DNA from 4 places in the Streptomyces prunicolor genome. Region 2 is predicted to be linked to each of the others. Evidence: riboswitches for the same ligand, from Rfam matches in the RefSeq annotation. Region 2 holds a riboswitch; each other region holds the start of a gene.
What was found. A riboswitch is a leader RNA that binds a small molecule or an ion and turns the genes downstream of it on or off. The one in region 2 is predicted to bind cobalamin.
Positions count from the first base shown of each region.

Region 1 (4,205 bases), 4.7 Mb from region 2:
GGTTGCCGATCCGGTACGCGGCGCCGGAGGCCCGGGCCGCCAGCAGATCCGTGTCGGCGGTCGACAACAACAACACTGTGCTCATGCGGGCGCTCCCGGTGGAATGAAAGGCAGTCCTTGCGGCGCGCCGGACTCGATGAGTCGCCAGAGCGCGTCCGTGTCCGCGTGCTGTTCGATGAGGTCGCCGAGCCGGTCGAGCTGCTCCTCGCGCAGCGCGGCGAACGAGGTGTCGGGCGCCGGTACGAACCGGCGGCCCGCGGCGGTCGCCACCTCGCGCAGAAACGCCCGCCGGAACCCGTCCGACTCCAGCGAGCCGTGCCAGTGGGTACCCCAGGTCTGACCGACCCGGCAGCCGTCCAAGAAGGGTTCCCCGCCGGTGAGTTGGGCCACCCCATGATGGATCTCGTACCCCTCGACCGGTTCGCCGAGGGCTTCGCCGACGGGCCGAGTGAGGGTCTTCTCGCGAGAGAACCGCACACGCAGCGGCAGCACCCCAAGTCCCTCCACCGCCCCCTGTCGGCTCTCGACCTCGTCCTCGATGTGTTCGCCGAGGATCTGAAAGCCGCCGCAGATACCGAGAGTTGGCCGTTGTTCGGCTGCCCTGCGCACGAGGGCGTCCGCAAGTCCCCGCTCCCGCAGCCACTCCAGCGCCTTCACCGTCCCCCGGGTCCCGGGGATGACGACGAGATCGGCGTCGGACAGCTCCTCCGGCCGGTCCACGAACCGCACCACGACGCCCGGTTCGGCGGCCAGCGCGTCCACGTCGGTGAAGTTGGACATGAGGGGGATCGCGCAGACGGCGACACGCAGCACGTCCTCGCCGACCGGCGGCGCGGTGTTCGACTCCCGCACGGTGCCGCGCAGCGAGATCCGCAGCCCGTCCTCCTCGTCGATCCCGAGCCCGTGCCGGAACGGCAGCACGCCGTACGTCCGCCGCCCGGTGAGGCCGAGCAGCATCTCCAACCCCGGTTCCAGCAACGACACATCGCCCCGGAATTTGTTGACGAGGAACCCGGCGACGAACGCCTGGTCCTCGGGGCTGAGCAGCGCGACGGTCCCGAAGAAGGAGGCGAAGACGCCCCCGCGGTCGATGTCGCCGACCACGAGCACGGGCAGTCGGGCATTGCGTGCGATGCCCATGTTCACGATGTCGGTCCGCCGCAGATTGATCTCCGCGGGCGAACCGGCCCCCTCACAGATCACCGCGTCATACGTGCCCCGCAACTCGGCGAGACAGTCCAACACCGTGCCGAGCAGCGCCTCTTGGCGCCCGCCGTGATAGCCGCGCGCACTCATCTCGCCAACTGGCTTGCCCATGAGGACCACTTGGCTGGTGCGGTCGCTGCCCGGCTTCAGCAGCACGGGGTTCATCAGTGCGGTCGGCTCGATCCGGCACGCCTGCGCCTGCATGGCCTGCGCCCGCCCGATCTCCGCCCCCTCGCGCGTCACGAACGAGTTCAGGGACATGTTCTGCGCCTTGAACGGCGCGACCTTCACACCCTGCCGCACCAGCCACCGGCAGATCCCGGCGGTGACGACACTCTTCCCGGCGTCCGAGGTGGTGCCGGCCACCAACAGCCCGCCGCCGCTCATGACTTGCGTCCCTTCACGAGGAGCCGCCCGGCGACACTGACCCCGAGCGCGAGCAGACCGACGCGCCGGGACAGCCGTACGGCACGCGCGATGTCCGATACCGCGACGGCGCGTCCGTCGCCGTTGAGCACGGGCCGGTGCTCGACCCGGCCGCCGTAGGAGAGCGTCCCGCCGAGGCGTACGCCTAGGGCGCCAGCGAAGGAGGCCTCCACGGGGCCGGCGTTGGGGCTCGGGTGTTTGCGGGCGTCGGTGCGCCAGGCGCGTACCGCTCCGCGCGGGTCGCCGCCCGCTACGGTCGCGAGGGCGGCGGTGAGGCGGGCGCCCGGCCAGCCGGCGACGTCGTCGAGGCGGGCCGAAGCCCAGCCGTAGCGGCGGTACTTGGCCGACTTGTGGCCGACCATCGCGTCCAGCGTGTTCACCGCCCGGAAGCCGAGCAGGCCCGGGACGCCCGCGACGCCGCCCCAGACCAGGGCGCCGACTATCGCGTCGGAGGTGTTCTCGGCGACGGACTCGACGACGGCCCGGGCGATCCCGTCGGCGTCGAGGGACTGCGGGTCCCGCCCGCAGAGGTGGGGGAGCCGGGACCGCGCACCGTCGATGTCACCGGCCTCCAGCGCGCGCCCGATGACCCCGGCCTCGCGCGCGAGGGAGGTCCCGCCGAGGACGGCCCAGGTGGCGGCGGCGGTGAGGGCGGCAGAGGCCGTACGGGAAGGCCGTAGGGCCGAAGCGGCCGCGGCGGCGAGGGTGATGGTGCCACCCACGCACACGGCGGTGTGCAGGGCGCCCCAGCCTCGGTGGTCGCGCCACAGCACCTGTTCCACGGCACCGGCGGCACGGCCGAAGGCGGCGACCGGATGCCCGCGGCGGGGATCGCCGAGCAGGTGGTCGCCGAGGAGGCCGGCGGCGGCGCCGTACGCGTAGACGCGATCGGCACGCATCGGCTCAGCCGATCGCTGGGGCGGGCACTGCGCTGGTACGGGACCTCGAACGGCAGCCGAGCATGGCGATATGTCCTCACTCAGGGTGTCCACGCCCTGGTTCGACGAGACCGGCGGTGAGAGTTCCTGGCTCCCGGGGGTGTCTACCCCGGTGACAGTGGCGGGACCGCGCCGGATTCGCACCGGCTTCCTCTCCTGCCGCCGTACATGGCTCCGGCAGTCCACCATGCTGTTGGAAGGGCCGTCAACTTGCTGTTGACCTGCGGGGACGGAGTGTGCTGATGCCCACATGCGAGGGGCCGTTCACATGGGCTGAGGGGTCACACGGACGTGGGGTGCGGGACGGTGATCCGTCCCGCACCCCACGGTGGGTCCAACTGGCGGCCGGTCAGGCCACGATGAGATAGATCCCGTACGCCACCGCCGCCGCGCAGGCCGCGAAGCAGGCGTACGCGCCGGTCAGGGCGAGGGGCGCGGAGTCGCCCTGGGCGGTGGCGCGTTCGCGGCGGGAGAGGCCGACGATGCCGAGGGTGAAGACGGCCACCAGGGCGACGGTGGCGCCGAGGCTGACGCCGAAGACGGAGCCGAGGGCTGCCCAGTCGATGTGCATGCTGATTCGTTCCTTCGTGTCCGGGGCGCGGGCTCAGACGGCGGCGGCCGGCGGTGTCGCCGGGTCGGACTTCACGACCGGGGCCGGGTTCACGGGCGGCGAGAGGATCGTCGCCGTGAGGCCTTCGGAGAGGGCGACCGACGGGGGCGGCGGGGTCACGGCGGCGATCGCGGTGGTGATCACGCCGGCCGGTTCGTCGATCTCGTTGACGTTCGAGGCGTCGACGACCTGGCGGCGGGAGAGCAGCCAGATGCCGGCGCTGGACGCGACCAGGAAGACGGCCACCAGCGCGGTGCCCCAGTCGCCGAGGTCGGTCACGGACTCGGCGAGCGCGCCGACCAGCGCGGCGGCCGGCAGCGTCAGGCCCCAGGCGACGAACATCCGGGTGGCGGTCGACCAGCGGACGACCCCGCCCTTGCGGCCGAGGCCCGCGCCCATCACCGAGCCGGAGACGGCGTGCGTGGTGGAGAGCGAGAAGCCGATGTGCGAGGAGGCCAGGATGACCGCGGCGGCGCTGGTCTGGGCGGCGAAGCCCTGTTGCGGCCGGAGGTCGGTCAGGCCCTTGCCCATCGTGCGGATGATGCGCCAGCCGCCGATGTACGTGCCCATCGCGATGGCCAGGCCCGCGGAGAGGATGACCCAGGTGGGCGGGTCGGAGTCAGGGGCGATGGAGCCGCCGGCGATCAGGGCGAGGGTGATGATGCCCATCGTCTTCTGCGCGTCGTTCGTGCCGTGGGCCAGCGAGACCAGCCCGGCGGAGGCGATCTGGCCGACGCGGAAACCCTTGTCGGCGGCCTTGCCCTCGGCGTTGCGGCTCAGGGCGTACGAGAAGCGGGTGGCGAGCATCGCCGCGAGGCCGGCGACGATCGGGGCGGCGATCGCCGGGAGCAGGACCTTGGTGACGAGGACGTCGCCGTGGACCGCGCCGGTACCGGCCGAGGCGATGGTGGCGCCGATCAGACCGCCCATCAGGGCGTGCGAGGAACTGGAGGGCAGGCCGACGAGCCAGGTCACCAGGTTCCAGAGGATCGCGCCGACGAGGGCGGCGAAAATGACCTCGGGAC
Region 1 covers NZ_CP108676.1:2,463,965-2,468,169, reverse strand. The annotation lists gene cobN (cobaltochelatase subunit CobN) at 1-85, opposite strand, end outside; gene OG588_RS11060 (cobyric acid synthase) at 82-1,593, opposite strand; gene OG588_RS11055 (cobalamin biosynthesis protein) at 1,590-2,531, opposite strand; cobalamin riboswitch at 2,631-2,773, opposite strand; gene OG588_RS11050 (hypothetical protein) at 2,920-3,141, opposite strand; gene OG588_RS11045 (inorganic phosphate transporter) at 3,175-4,205, opposite strand, start outside.
Region 1: linked by a shared signal. The riboswitch ahead of OG588_RS11055 (cobalamin biosynthesis protein) and the one ahead of OG588_RS33295 (ribonucleoside-diphosphate reductase subunit alpha) in region 2 are both predicted to bind cobalamin.

Region 2 (4,205 bases):
AGCGGCAGCACCGGTGGTGACACCGACACGCGTCGTCATCGCCGTCTGCCTGTTCGCGCCCTTCGTCGCGCTCCTCTGGGTCGGCTCCTACGCCAAGACGGACCCCGCGTTCATCGGCATCCCGTTCTTCTACTGGTACCAGATGCTGTGGGTGCTGATCTCGACGGCGCTGACGATGACCGCCTACAAACTGTGGCAGCGCGACCAGCGGGCCCGCCATGGAGGTAACCGGTGAACGACGGCGTGAACGGCGTCGCCCTCGGCGTCTTCATCTTCTTCTTCCTGGCCGTCACGGTCCTGGGCTTCCTGGCCGCCCGCTGGCGCCGGGCCGACAACGAGCAGAGCCTCGACGAATGGGGCCTGGGCGGACGGTCGTTCGGCACCTGGGTCACCTGGTTCCTGCTCGGCGGCGACCTCTACACGGCGTATACGTTCGTCGCGGTCCCGGCGGCGGTCTACGCGGCGGGCGCGGCCGGCTTCTTCGCGGTGCCCTACACGATCCTCGTGTACCCCCTCATCTTCACGTTCCTGCCCCGCCTCTGGTCGGTGTCGCACAAGCACGGATACGTGACGACGTCCGACTTCGTGCGCGGCCGCTTCGGCTCGAAGGGCCTGTCCCTGGCGGTGGCGGTCACCGGCATCCTCGCGACGATGCCGTACATCGCGCTCCAACTGGTCGGCATCCAGGCCGTGTTGGACGTCATGGGGGTGGGCGGCAGCGCGAGTTCCAACTGGTTCGTGAAGGACCTGCCGCTGCTGATCGCGTTCGCGGTGCTGGCGGCATACACCTACTCCTCCGGCCTCCGCGCCCCCGCGCTGATCGCGTTCGTGAAGGACGGCCTGATCTACATCGTCATCACGGTGGCGATCATCTACATCCCGATCAAGCTCGGCGGCTTCGACGACATCTTCAGCGCGGCGGGCGCCAAGTTCAAGGCGGCGGGAGCGGGCGGACTCGTACCGGCCCCGGCGGGCCAATGGACGTACGCCACACTGGCGTTGGGCTCGGCACTGGCCCTGTTCATGTACCCCCACTCGATCACGGCCACGCTCTCCTCGAAGAGCCGCAACGTGATCCGCCGCAACACCACGATCCTGCCCCTGTATTCACTGATGCTGGGCCTGCTCGCACTGCTCGGCTTCATGGCGATCGCGGCCGGAGTCAAGGTAACCAACGGCCAGTTGGCGATCCCACAGCTCTTCGAGAACATGTTCCCTGACTGGTTCGCGGGCGTGGCCTTCGCCGCGATCGGCATCGGCGCCCTGGTCCCCGCGGCGATCATGTCCATCGCGGCGGCGAACCTCTTCACCCGCAACATCTACAAGGACTTCATCAAGCCGGACGCGACCCCGGCCCAGGAGACCAAGGTCTCCAAGATCGTCTCGCTCCTGGTGAAGGTCGGCGCCCTGGCCTTCGTCCTGACGATGGACAAGACGGTAGCCATCAACTTCCAGCTCCTGGGCGGCATCTGGATCCTCCAGACCTTCCCGTCCCTGGTAGGCGGCCTCTTCACCCGCTGGCCCCACCGCTGGGCCCTCCTCACCGGCTGGGCGGTCGGCATGATCTACGGCACCCTCGCGGCGTACGGGGTCGCCTCCCCGACCCAGGACCACTTCGGCGGCTCGTCCAAGGAGATCCCCGGCATCGGCGAGATCGGCTACATCGGCCTGACGGCGTTCGTCCTGAACGTCGTGGTGACCGTGGTCCTCACGTTCGCGTTGAAGGCGTTCAAGGCCCCGGAGGGCGTGGACGAGACAGCTCCGGGGGACTACACGGCAGACGCAGGCGACCCGGGCGTAGAGGTGGAACTACCTCCGGCAACAGCAGGGGCAACCCATTAGCGCCGGGTGAGCATCCCCACCTAAGGGGCGCGGGGAACTGCGCGACCAGCCACGACGAACCCGCAGCGGGCCACCGAGAGCACCCCCCTCGGCGGCCCGCTGTTCGTACACACTCACCTACATGGACATCCTCATCCGCCGAGCAATCCCCACCGAATACGAAGACCTCGGCACCCTCACAGCCCACGCCTACCTCGACGACGGCCTCCTCGACTACGGCGAGACCGACCCGTACCTCCCCGTGCTGAAGGACGTAGCAGGCCGAGCCGCAGCCGCCGAGGTCCTCGTCGCCGTAGAGGGTGACCACCTCCTCGGCGGAGTCACCTTCGTCCAAGGCCCCGGCCCCGTCGCCGACATCGCCCGCCCCGGCGAAGCAGAAATCCGCGCACTGGCAATCACCCGCACCGCCCGAGGCCGAGGCGCCGGCGAGGCCCTGGTCCGCGCCTGCCTCGACCGCGCCCGAGCCACCGAAGGCTGCACGGCCGTGGTCCTGTCGACCCAGAGCTCGATGCACGCGGCCCACCGCATCTACGAACGCCTGGGTTTCGTCCGCACACCCGACCGGGACTGGAATCCCGTGCCACACCTGGACGATCTCACTCTGCTCACCTATCAACTGACGCTCTGAAACCGCCGCGACACAACATCTGGGGTTGCTACGACAGCCCGGCACAAGATGTATGCTCATGCTCGCTGTCGCCGCAGGGGAATCCGGTGCGAATCCGGAACTGTCCCGCAACGGTGTACTTACGTGCATATGCACGCATGGCCAGTCCGAGGACCTGCCGACAGCTCGCGTCCGGCCACCCGGCCAGGCGCATGACGTCCGGGCCTCGTGGAGTGGGCCGGTGGACGCGACGCCCCGTGCGCTCGTGTACTGCCGCCTGCCCTCGGCGAGGCCCCGTGCCGAGCGAGGGAGAGCCCCACCGTGACCATCGCGCCAGCAGAGCCGGCATCAGCGACCCAGGTGAACGAGGCGACCGTAGCGACCGCGACCGGAACCGACGTTCCTGGTACGGCCGTTCCCGGAGCGACCGTTCCCGGAGCCGACGGCCCCGGTACCGCGATCCTGCGGACCCTGACCGAGCTGACCGCCGATCTCCCCGACGCCGACCCCGGCCGGGTCGCCGCCGCCACGTTGCGCGGCCGGTCCGCGCACGCGGACGTGGCGGAACTGCGCGAACTGGCCACGGAGGCGGCCGCCGGCCTCATCTCCGAGGACCCCGTCTACTCCCGCCTCGCCGCCCGGCTGCTGACGATCAGCATCGCCGCCGAGGCCGCCTCCCAGGGCGTCACGACGTTCACCGAGTCCGTCGCCGTGGGCCACCGCGAGGGCCTCATCGCGGACCGCACCGCCGAGTTCGCGACGCTGCACGCGGCCCGCCTGGACGCGCTGATCGACACGGAGGCCGACGACCGCTTCGGCTACTTCGGGCTGCGCACCCTGTACAGCCGTTACCTGCTCCGCCACCCGATCACCCGCAAGGTCATCGAGACGCCCCAGCACTTCATGCTGCGTGTGGCCGCCGGTCTCGCGGAGGACGACAGCACCCGCGCCCTGGACGAAGTAGCCGCGCTCTACCGCCTGATGAGCCGCCTCGACTACCTCCCCTCCTCCCCCACGCTCTTCAACTCCGGCACCCGGCACCCCCAGATGTCGTCCTGCTACCTCCTCGACTCCCCGCTGGACGAGCTGGACTCCATCTACGACCGCTACCACCAGGTCGCCCGCCTCTCGAAGCACGCAGGCGGCATCGGACTGTCGTACTCCCGTATCCGCAGCCGGGGTTCACTGATCCGCGGCACGAACGGCCACTCGAACGGCATCGTCCCGTTCCTGAAGACGCTGGACGCCTCGGTCGCCGCGGTGAACCAGGGCGGCCGGCGCAAGGGCGCGGCCGCGGTGTACCTGGAGACCTGGCACTCCGACATCGAGGAGTTCCTGGAGCTGCGGGACAACACCGGTGAGGACGCCCGCCGTACGCACAACCTGAACCTGGCGCACTGGATCCCGGACGAGTTCATGCGCCGGGTGAACGAGAACGGCGACTGGTCGCTCTTCTCCCCCGCCGACGTGCCCGAGCTGGTCGACCTGTGGGGCGACGAGTTCGACGCCGCGTACCGCAAGGCCGAGGCGCAGGGGCTGGCCAGGAAGACCATCCCGGCCCGCGACCTCTACGGCCGCATGATGCGCACCCTCGCGCAGACCGGCAACGGCTGGATGACCTTCAAGGACGCGGCCAACCGCACCGCCAACCAGACGGCCGAGCCGGGCCACACCGTCCACTCCTCGAACCTCTGCACGGAGATCCTGGAGGTCACGGACGACGGCGAGACCGCGGTCTGCAACCTGGGTTCCGTGA
Region 2 covers NZ_CP108676.1:7,207,285-7,211,489, reverse strand. The annotation lists gene OG588_RS33310 (DUF3311 domain-containing protein) at 1-235, shown strand, start outside; gene mctP (monocarboxylate uptake permease MctP) at 232-1,842, shown strand; gene OG588_RS33300 (GNAT family N-acetyltransferase) at 1,964-2,470, shown strand; cobalamin riboswitch at 2,493-2,647, shown strand; gene OG588_RS33295 (ribonucleoside-diphosphate reductase subunit alpha) at 2,771-4,205, shown strand, end outside.

Region 3 (4,205 bases), 1.5 Mb from region 2:
GACCGACGAGCAGATCGACGTACTCAAGGTCGACAACTCCTCCGTACGCACCCAACAGATCGAGAAACTAAGGCGGTTGCGCGCGGAGCGCGACGAACAGGCCACCCAGGACGCGCTGCACGCGCTGACCCGCGCGGCCGGCGAAGGCACCGGAAACCTCCTGGAGCTGGCGGTGAACGCGGCCCGCGCGAAGGCGACGGTCGGCGAGATCTCCGACGCGCTGGAGAAGGTCTACGGGCGGCACGCGAGCCAGATCCGTACGATCACCGGTGTGTACCGCACCGAAGCCGGCGACTCCCCGTCCGTAGAACGCACCCGCACTCTCGTGGCCGACTTCGAGGAGTCCGAGGGCCGCCGCCCCCGCATCCTGGTCGCCAAGATGGGCCAGGACGGCCACGACCGCGGCCAGAAGGTGATCGCCACCGCCTTCGCGGACCTCGGCTTCGACGTCGACGTCGGCCCGCTGTTCCAGACCCCCGGCGAAGTGGCCCGCCAGGCCGTAGAGGCGGACGTACACATCGTCGGAGTGTCGTCCCTCGCCGCCGGACACCTCACCCTCGTACCGGCGTTGAAGGAGTCCCTCGCAGAGGAGGGCCGCGAGGACATCATGATCGTGGTCGGCGGAGTCATCCCACCCCAGGACGTCCCCACCCTCCTGGAGATGGGCGCGGCGGCCGTGTTCCCGCCCGGGACGGTGATCCCGGACGCGGCCTACGACCTCGTAGAACGCCTGGCCGCCGACCTCGGGCACACCCCGTGATCGAGGTCGACACCTATGTGAAGGGCGTACTCGACGGCAAGCGGGCCCTGGTGGCCCGCGCCATCACCCTCGTCGAGTCGACCAAGCCCCAACACCGCTTCATGGCCCAGGAGTTGCTGACCGCGCTCCTCCCGCACAGCGGCCAGGCCCGCCGGATCGGCATCAGCGGCGTACCGGGTGTCGGCAAGTCGACGTTCATCGACGCGTTCGGCACGCTGCTGACTTCACAAGGCTTCCGGGTCGCGGTCCTCGCCGTAGACCCGTCGTCGACCCGCACGGGCGGCTCCATCCTCGGCGACAAGACCCGCATGGAACGCCTGGCCGTGGACCCGGCGGCCTTCGTCCGCCCCTCGCCCACCGCCGGCACGCTCGGCGGCGTGGCGAAGGCGACCCGCGAGTCGATCGTGGTGATGGAGGCAGCGGGCTACGACGTCGTCCTGGTCGAGACGGTAGGCGTAGGCCAGTCGGAAACGGCGGTCGCGAACATGGTCGACTCCTTCCTGCTGCTGACCCTGGCCCGCACCGGCGACCAGCTACAGGGCATCAAGAAGGGCGTCCTGGAACTGGCCGATGTCATCGCCGTCAACAAGGCGGACGGCCCGCATGAGCGCGACGCGAAGAGCGCGGCACGGGAGTTGGCGGGCGCGCTACGCCTGATGCATCCGGCCGACGCGGCCTGGACCCCGCCGGTTCTGAGCTGTAGCGCCCGCGAGGGAACAGGCCTGGACACGGTCTGGGAACGCCTGGAACAACACCGCTCCCTGCTGGACTCCACGGGCCGCCTGGCCGCGAAGCGCAGCGAGCAACAGGTGGACTGGACGTGGACGATGGTCCGAGACGAACTGCTGGGCCGCCTGCACTCAGATCCGACGGTACGTGCGCTGACTCCGGACCTAGAACGCCAGGTACGAGAGGGCGAGTTGACAGCAACACTGGCGGCTGAGCAAATCCTGCAAGCCTTCCAGTCCCGGGGACCCCAACCCACCTAGGGGCGCGGGGAACTGCGCGACCAGCCCCCACCGAGCCGCAGACAAAAATCGACGCATCCACCCCAAACCCTTTAGGCTGGCGGCGCAGCTGGTTCGCCCCGTCACCCAGACGGACGCGTCGCAAGAGGGAACCCGGTGAAACTCCGGGACTGCCCCGCAGCGGTAAGCAGGAACGACCGCCGTCATACGCACTGGGCCCACACAGGACCTGGGAAGCGACGGCCAGTAGGTGACCTCCGGTCAAACGGAGGCCGTGCCCGCAAGTCCGAAGACCTGCCAACTGCCCGCACGCGAAGCATTCACGCGCGGAATCCCGGTGACCTCGTGGGCGGGTCGGCGTACATACGGGCGGTCACCATCCCCCGGTCTACGAACCTTCGCGCTCACGTCCCGACACCGGGATCCAGGGAGATATCTCGCGAAGGAGATTTCCGTGACACCGAAGTCCGCAGCCGCGGCAGCACGGGCAACCGTCTACGGCTACCCCCGCCAGGGCAAGGCCCGTGAACTGAAGAAGGCCATCGAGGGCTACTGGAAGGGCCGCGTCGACGCCGACGCCCTCCGCACCACCGCCACCGAACTGCGCCGCACGAACTGGCAGCAACTGACGGACGCCGGTATCCACGAGGTTCCGACCGGCGACTTCTCGTACTACGACCACGTCCTGGACACCAGCGTGATGGTCGGCGCGATCCCCGAACGCCACCGCACCGCCGTCGAACTCGACGCACTGGACGGCTACTTCGCGATGGCACGCGGCACGCAGGACGTGGCGCCGCTGGAGATGACGAAGTGGTTCGACACCAACTACCACTACCTCGTGCCCGAGTTGGGCCCGGACACCGTCTTCACCACTGACTCCACCAAGCAGGTGGCGGAGTTGAAGGAGGCCCTCGCCCTGGGCCTGACAGCCCGCCCGGTGCTCGTCGGCCCGGTCACCTACCTCCTGCTCGCCAAGCCAGCCCCCGGCGTGTCCGCGGACTTCGACCCGCTGACCCTGCTGGACCGGCTGCTGCCCGTGTACGCCGAGGTCCTCGCCGATCTACGGGCAGCGGGCGCGGAGTGGGTCCAGCTGGACGAACCCGCCCTGGCCCAGGACCGCACCCCGGCCGAACTGAACGCCACCACCCGCACCTACCGGGACCTCGGCGCCCTCACCGACCGGCCGAAGCTCCTGGTCGCCTCCTACTTCGACCGCCTCGGCGAGGCGCTCCCGGTCCTCGCCAAGGCACCCGTGGAGGGCCTCGCGCTCGACTTCACCGAGTCCGCCGCCGCCAACCTGGACGACCTCGCCGCAGTGGGCGGACTGCCCGGCAAGCGGCTGATCGCAGGCGTGGTGAACGGCCGTAACGTCTGGGTCAACGACCTCACCAAGTCCCTTGCCACGCTGGGTACGTTGCTCGGTCTGGCCGACCGGGTCGACGTGGCCGCCTCCTGCTCGCTGCTCCATGTGCCACTCGACGCCGCCGCCGAGCGGGACATCGAGCCGCAGATCCTGCGCTGGCTCGCGTTCGCGCGGCAGAAGACGGCCGAGATCGTCACCCTCGCCAAGGGCCTGGCCCAGGGCACCGACACGATCGCCGCCGAACTCGCCGCCAACCGCGCCGACTTGGCCTCCCGAGCGGGTTCTGCGCTCACCCGCGACCCCGCCGTACGGGCCAGGGCCGCCGCGGTCACGGACGCCGACGCCCGCCGCTCCCAGCCGTACGAAGAGCGGACGGCGGCGCAGCGCGCGCACCTCGGGCTGCCGCCGCTACCGACGACCACGATCGGCTCGTTCCCGCAGACCGCCGAACTGCGCACCGCGCGGGCCGACTTGAGGGCGCGGCGGATCGACACGGCCGGTTACGAGGAGCGGATCAAGGCGGAGATCGGCGAGGTCATCTCCTTCCAGGAGAAGACCGGCCTGGACGTCCTCGTGCACGGCGAGCCCGAACGCAACGACATGGTCCAGTACTTCGCCGAGCAACTGACGGGCTACCTCGCCACGCAGCACGGCTGGGTCCAGTCCTACGGCACCCGTTACGTCCGCCCGCCGATCCTGGCCGGGGACCTCTCCCGCCCGGAACCGATGACGGTCCGCTGGACGACGTACGCGCAATCGCTCACCTCGCGCCCGGTCAAGGGCATGCTCACCGGACCGGTCACCATGCTCGCCTGGTCCTTCGTCCGCGACGACCAGCCGCTCGGCGACACCGCACGACAGGTCGCCCTCGCCCTGCGCGACGAGGTCAACGACCTTGAGGCGGCCGGGACTTCGGTCATCCAGGTCGATGAGCCCGCCCTGCGCGAGACCCTCCCGCTGCGCGCGGCGGACCGGGAGGCGTATCTCGCCTGGGCCACGGAGGCGTTCCGGTTGACCACCGCCGGGGTGCGGCCGGAGACGCAGGTCCATACCCACATGTGCTACGCGGAGTTCGGCGACATCGTGCAGGCCATCGACGACCTCGACGCGG
Region 3 covers NZ_CP108676.1:8,698,652-8,702,856, reverse strand. The annotation lists gene scpA (methylmalonyl-CoA mutase) at 1-760, shown strand, start outside; gene meaB (methylmalonyl Co-A mutase-associated GTPase MeaB) at 757-1,749, shown strand; cobalamin riboswitch at 1,822-2,045, shown strand; gene metE (5-methyltetrahydropteroyltriglutamate--homocysteine S-methyltransferase) at 2,183-4,205, shown strand, end outside.
Region 3: linked by a shared signal. The riboswitch ahead of metE (5-methyltetrahydropteroyltriglutamate--homocysteine S-methyltransferase) and the one ahead of OG588_RS33295 (ribonucleoside-diphosphate reductase subunit alpha) in region 2 are both predicted to bind cobalamin.

Region 4 (4,205 bases), 3.5 Mb from region 2:
GCGTCGTGGGCGCCAACGGCGCCGGGAAGACCACCTTGATCGACGCCATCACCGGGTTCGTACCCAGCAGGGGCACGGTCGCCCTCGGTGGGCAGGAGCTGGCCACCGTGTCGGCGCACGGGAGGGCGCGGGCCGGCCTCGCCCGTTCCTGGCAGAGCCTGGAGCTGATCGAGGACCTGTCGGTCCTGGACAACTTGCGTACCGCGTCCGACTCGGGCAGTTGGTGGTCCGGCCTGCTCGACCTCGTACGGCCCAGCAGGGACAAGCCGACCGCGGCCATGCTCCGCGCGATCCAGGCGCTCCGACTCGACGACGTGCTCGGCGCGAAGCCCGGGGAACTGAGCACCGGCCGCCGCAAACTCGTCGCGCTCGCTCGTGCGATCGCGGGCGAGCCGTCGGTCCTCCTCCTCGACGAACCATGCTCGGGCCTGGACCAGCACGAACGGGAAGAGGTGGGCGAGGTGGTCAGGATGCTGGCCGAGAACTGGGGGATGGGAGTGCTGTTGATAGAGCACGACGTCCATTTGGTGCGGCGCGTGTCCGACCGCATCGTGGCACTCGACTTCGGGAAAGTGATCGCCCAAGGCCGACCCGATGACGTGCTGTCGGACCCGAGCGTCATGGCGGCGTATCTCGGTGACGTCACCGAGACGGCGTGAAGGGCGGTGTCGACATGAGCCTTGTGCTGGAGACCCGGAACATCCATGCCGGCTACGGCGACGTGACAGTCGTTCGTGACCTCAATCTCAGCGTCGCCTCGGGCGAGATCGTCGCGCTGCTGGGCCGCAACGGCGCGGGCAAGACCACGGCCCTGCTGACCCTGGCCGGCGCGTTGCGCCCGCTCTCCGGGGACCTCGACTTCCTCGGTGCGCCGGACAGATCCTCGCTCGCGGCCCGCGCCCGGCGGGGCTTGGGCCTGATGACCGATGACCGTTCGATCTTCTTCGGCCTCACCGTCCGCGAGAACTTGCGGCTGGCACGCGGGAGCGACGACGTGATGTCACTGTTCCCCGAGCTGGAACGGCTGCTCGACCGGCCTGCGGGACTCCTGTCGGGCGGTGAGCAGCAGATGCTCGGCCTCGCCTCCGTGCTGGCGCGAGAACCGAAGCTGCTGCTCATCGACGAATTGTCGTTCGGGCTGGCCCCCCGGATCGTCCAGCGTCTCATGACGGCCGTACGCCAAGCGGCCGACCGGGGCACGGCGGTGATCCTGGTCGAGCAGTTCGCCCGGCTCGCACTCGACGTCGCCGACCGCGCCTATGTGCTGGTCAACGGTCGCGTGAGTGACGAAGGCACCACGGACGAACTGCGCGCGAACATCGCCGAGTTGGAGGGCAAGTACCTGGGTGTGGACTGATGAACCCGATACCGTTCAGAGGGCGCCGGACATGAGCCGGTGGACCACCTCGGTCAGTAGATCGGTGCCCGCGCTGATGTCGTGGTCGTCCGTCAACTCGCCCTCGTTGTGGGAGATTCCCTCGATGCTGGGCACGAACAGCATGATCGACGGCGCGATGTCCTTCATGTTGACCGAGTCGTGGCCGGCGATGGTCATCATGGTCTGGTGGCTGAGCCCCAGCTCGTCGGCGACGCGGGCGGCGAGTTCGACACCGGCCGCGGGGAACGGCGCCACGCCCCAACCGTGCGTCTGTACCTGCTCGATGGAGACCGACGCGCGCTCCTCGATGCCCGGGATCGACTCGGCCAGCTTCTTGGCCGCCGCGTCGAGCAGGGCTTCGTCGGGCGAGCGCAGGTCGACGTGCATACGCACCTCGCGGGCCACCACGACAGGGGAGTTGGGCTCGACGGTCATCTCGCTCACCGAGGTGTGCAGCGGCAAGTCCGTGCTCTGCTCGGCCAGTTCACGTACCGCCACGACGAGGAGCGAGGCACCGAACAGGGCGTCGCGCCGGTCCGCCATGATCGTGGATCCGGTGTGCGACTGCTCGCCGCGCACCACCACCTGGTACTTGCGTGCCGCCCAAGTGGCGTCCACCAGGCCGATGGTGAGCCCCTTGTTCTCCAGGTCGCGACCCTGCTCGATGTGGATCTCGGCGTATGCCGCCACGTCCGGTCCGGGGTAGTCGCCGATCGTGCCGATCTCGCGGAGGGCGGCCTCGACAGTGGTGCCCGCGGGATCGGTCGTCGCGAGGGCGGTGTCGGCCGGCAGCTTTCCGGTGAACACGGCGCTGCCCATCATGCTCGGCTTGAAGCGGGAGCCTTCCAACTCTGCGCCGCCGGTGTCTATGTCGCCCGCGCTGAATCCTGCGTCCGTCACTTCGGTTCACCCGTTGCCCAACGGCCTTTGTCGCGAGGTGAGTTCAGGCCCACGAGTGTAGCGGGCACAACAGCGCAGGCACCTCCGTGCCGCCCCGCAGCGGGAGCCGACCGTCGATCTTGATAGGTTGTGCGGGCCAGTCGTGCCACAACCGAGGCCAGGGAATCCGGTGGAAATCCGGAACTGACGCGCAGCGGTGAGGGGGACGGGCGGGGCAGCAGACGCCACTGGGGCGACACGGGCCGGCCGAAGGAGCCGGTGTGTGACGCGCCGGGAAGGCGCCCCGTCCGGACGAACCCGAGTCCGAAGACCTGCTGGCGCCTTCTCGCCCTCGGCGAGGGGGAGTTCGTAGGCCAGGCTCCGCGTTCGAGCCCCGACAGGCAAGGCATGCCCGTGCTCCGTACCGCCCCCGTCCCGCTGCGCCGCCGTACCGCGGCCCTCCTCATCGCGCCCGCCCTGCTGCTCACCGCGTGCGGCGGATCCGACGGCGACAGTGCCGACGGCGAGACGGAGAAGTCCGCCGCGGGCTTCCCGCTCACCCTCACCGACTGCGGGCAGAAGGTCACGCTGAAGTCGGCCCCGAAGCGGGTCGTCTCCCTCAACCAGGGCACCACCGAGATCCTGCTCTCCCTCGGCCTCGCCGACCGCATCGCCGGTACGGCGACCTGGACCGACCCCGTGCTCAAGGGGCTGGAGAAGGCGAACGCGACCGTGCCGCGCCTCGCCGACAACAACCCCTCCTTCGAGAAGGTCCTCGACGCCGAACCCGACTTCGTCACCGCCTCCTTCGTCTCGACGCTCGGCAAGGGCGGTGTCGCGACCCGCGAACAGTTCGAGAAGCTGGGCGTCCCGACATACGTCTCGCCGTCCGACTGCGCGGGCAAGGACAACGACAGCGGCGGCGACGGCTCGCGCAGCACACCGCTCACGCTCGACACCGTCTACGGCGAGATACGCGACCTGTCCCGGGCGATGGGCGTCAAGGAGCGCGGCGACAGGCTCGTGGCCCGGCTGAAGGCCCGGGTGACCAAGGCCACCACCGGGCTCGACGCCTCCGACACCTCCCTCATGTACTGGTTCGCCAACGCCCAATCGCCCTACCTGGCCGGCTGCTGCGGCGCCCCCGGCGCCATCACCCGTGCCGTCGGCGCGAAGAACGCCTTCTCCGACACCCACGACGAGTGGCCCCAGATCAACTGGGAGACCGTCGCCGACCGCGACCCCGACGTCATCGTCCTCGGCGACCTGACCCGCAAGTCGCAGACCGCCGAGACCGCCAAGGCGAAAATCCGCTTCCTGGAGACCAACGCGGCCACCCGCAACCTCACCGCCGTCAAGAAGAAGCGGTACATCCTGCTCAGCGGCCAGGCGATGAACCCCTCCATCCGCATCGTCGAAGGGATCGAGCAGGTCGCCGCCGGCCTGCGCGACTTCGGACTCGCCAAGTGACCGTCCGCACCCTGCTGTTGACGGGCGGCGGACTGGTCGCGTTGCTGGTTTCCGTGGCCGTCGCGGTGACCATCGGACCCGCCGACATCTCCACGGCCGACGTATGGGCGTCGGTCGCGTCCCACCTCGGCGGCGGGGACAGCACGCTCGCCCCGCTGCGGGACGGCATCGTCTGGGACCTGCGCATGCCCCGCACGCTGCTCGCCGCCGTCTGCGGCGCCGGGCTCGCGCTGTGCGGCGCGGTCATGCAGTCGCTGCTGCGCAATCCGCTGGCGGATCCGTTCGTGCTCGGCGTCTCCTCCGGGGCGTCCACGGGCGCGGTGGCGGTCGTGGTCCTCGGCGTGGGAGGCGGGGCCGTGTCGCTGTCGGCGGGTGCCTTCGTCGGCGCCCTGCTCTCCTTCGGGCTGGTGATGCTGCTCAGCCACAGCCTCGGCGCGAGCATGGACCGGGTGGTGCTGTCCGGAGTGGCCGCCATGCA
Region 4 covers NZ_CP108676.1:10,716,123-10,720,327, forward strand. The annotation lists gene OG588_RS48470 (ABC transporter permease subunit) at 1-659, shown strand, start outside; gene OG588_RS48475 (ABC transporter ATP-binding protein) at 674-1,357, shown strand; gene OG588_RS48480 (M20/M25/M40 family metallo-hydrolase) at 1,373-2,278, opposite strand; cobalamin riboswitch at 2,399-2,612, shown strand; gene OG588_RS48485 (ABC transporter substrate-binding protein) at 2,666-3,727, shown strand; gene OG588_RS48490 (FecCD family ABC transporter permease) at 3,724-4,205, shown strand, end outside.
Region 4: linked by a shared signal. The riboswitch ahead of OG588_RS48485 (ABC transporter substrate-binding protein) and the one ahead of OG588_RS33295 (ribonucleoside-diphosphate reductase subunit alpha) in region 2 are both predicted to bind cobalamin.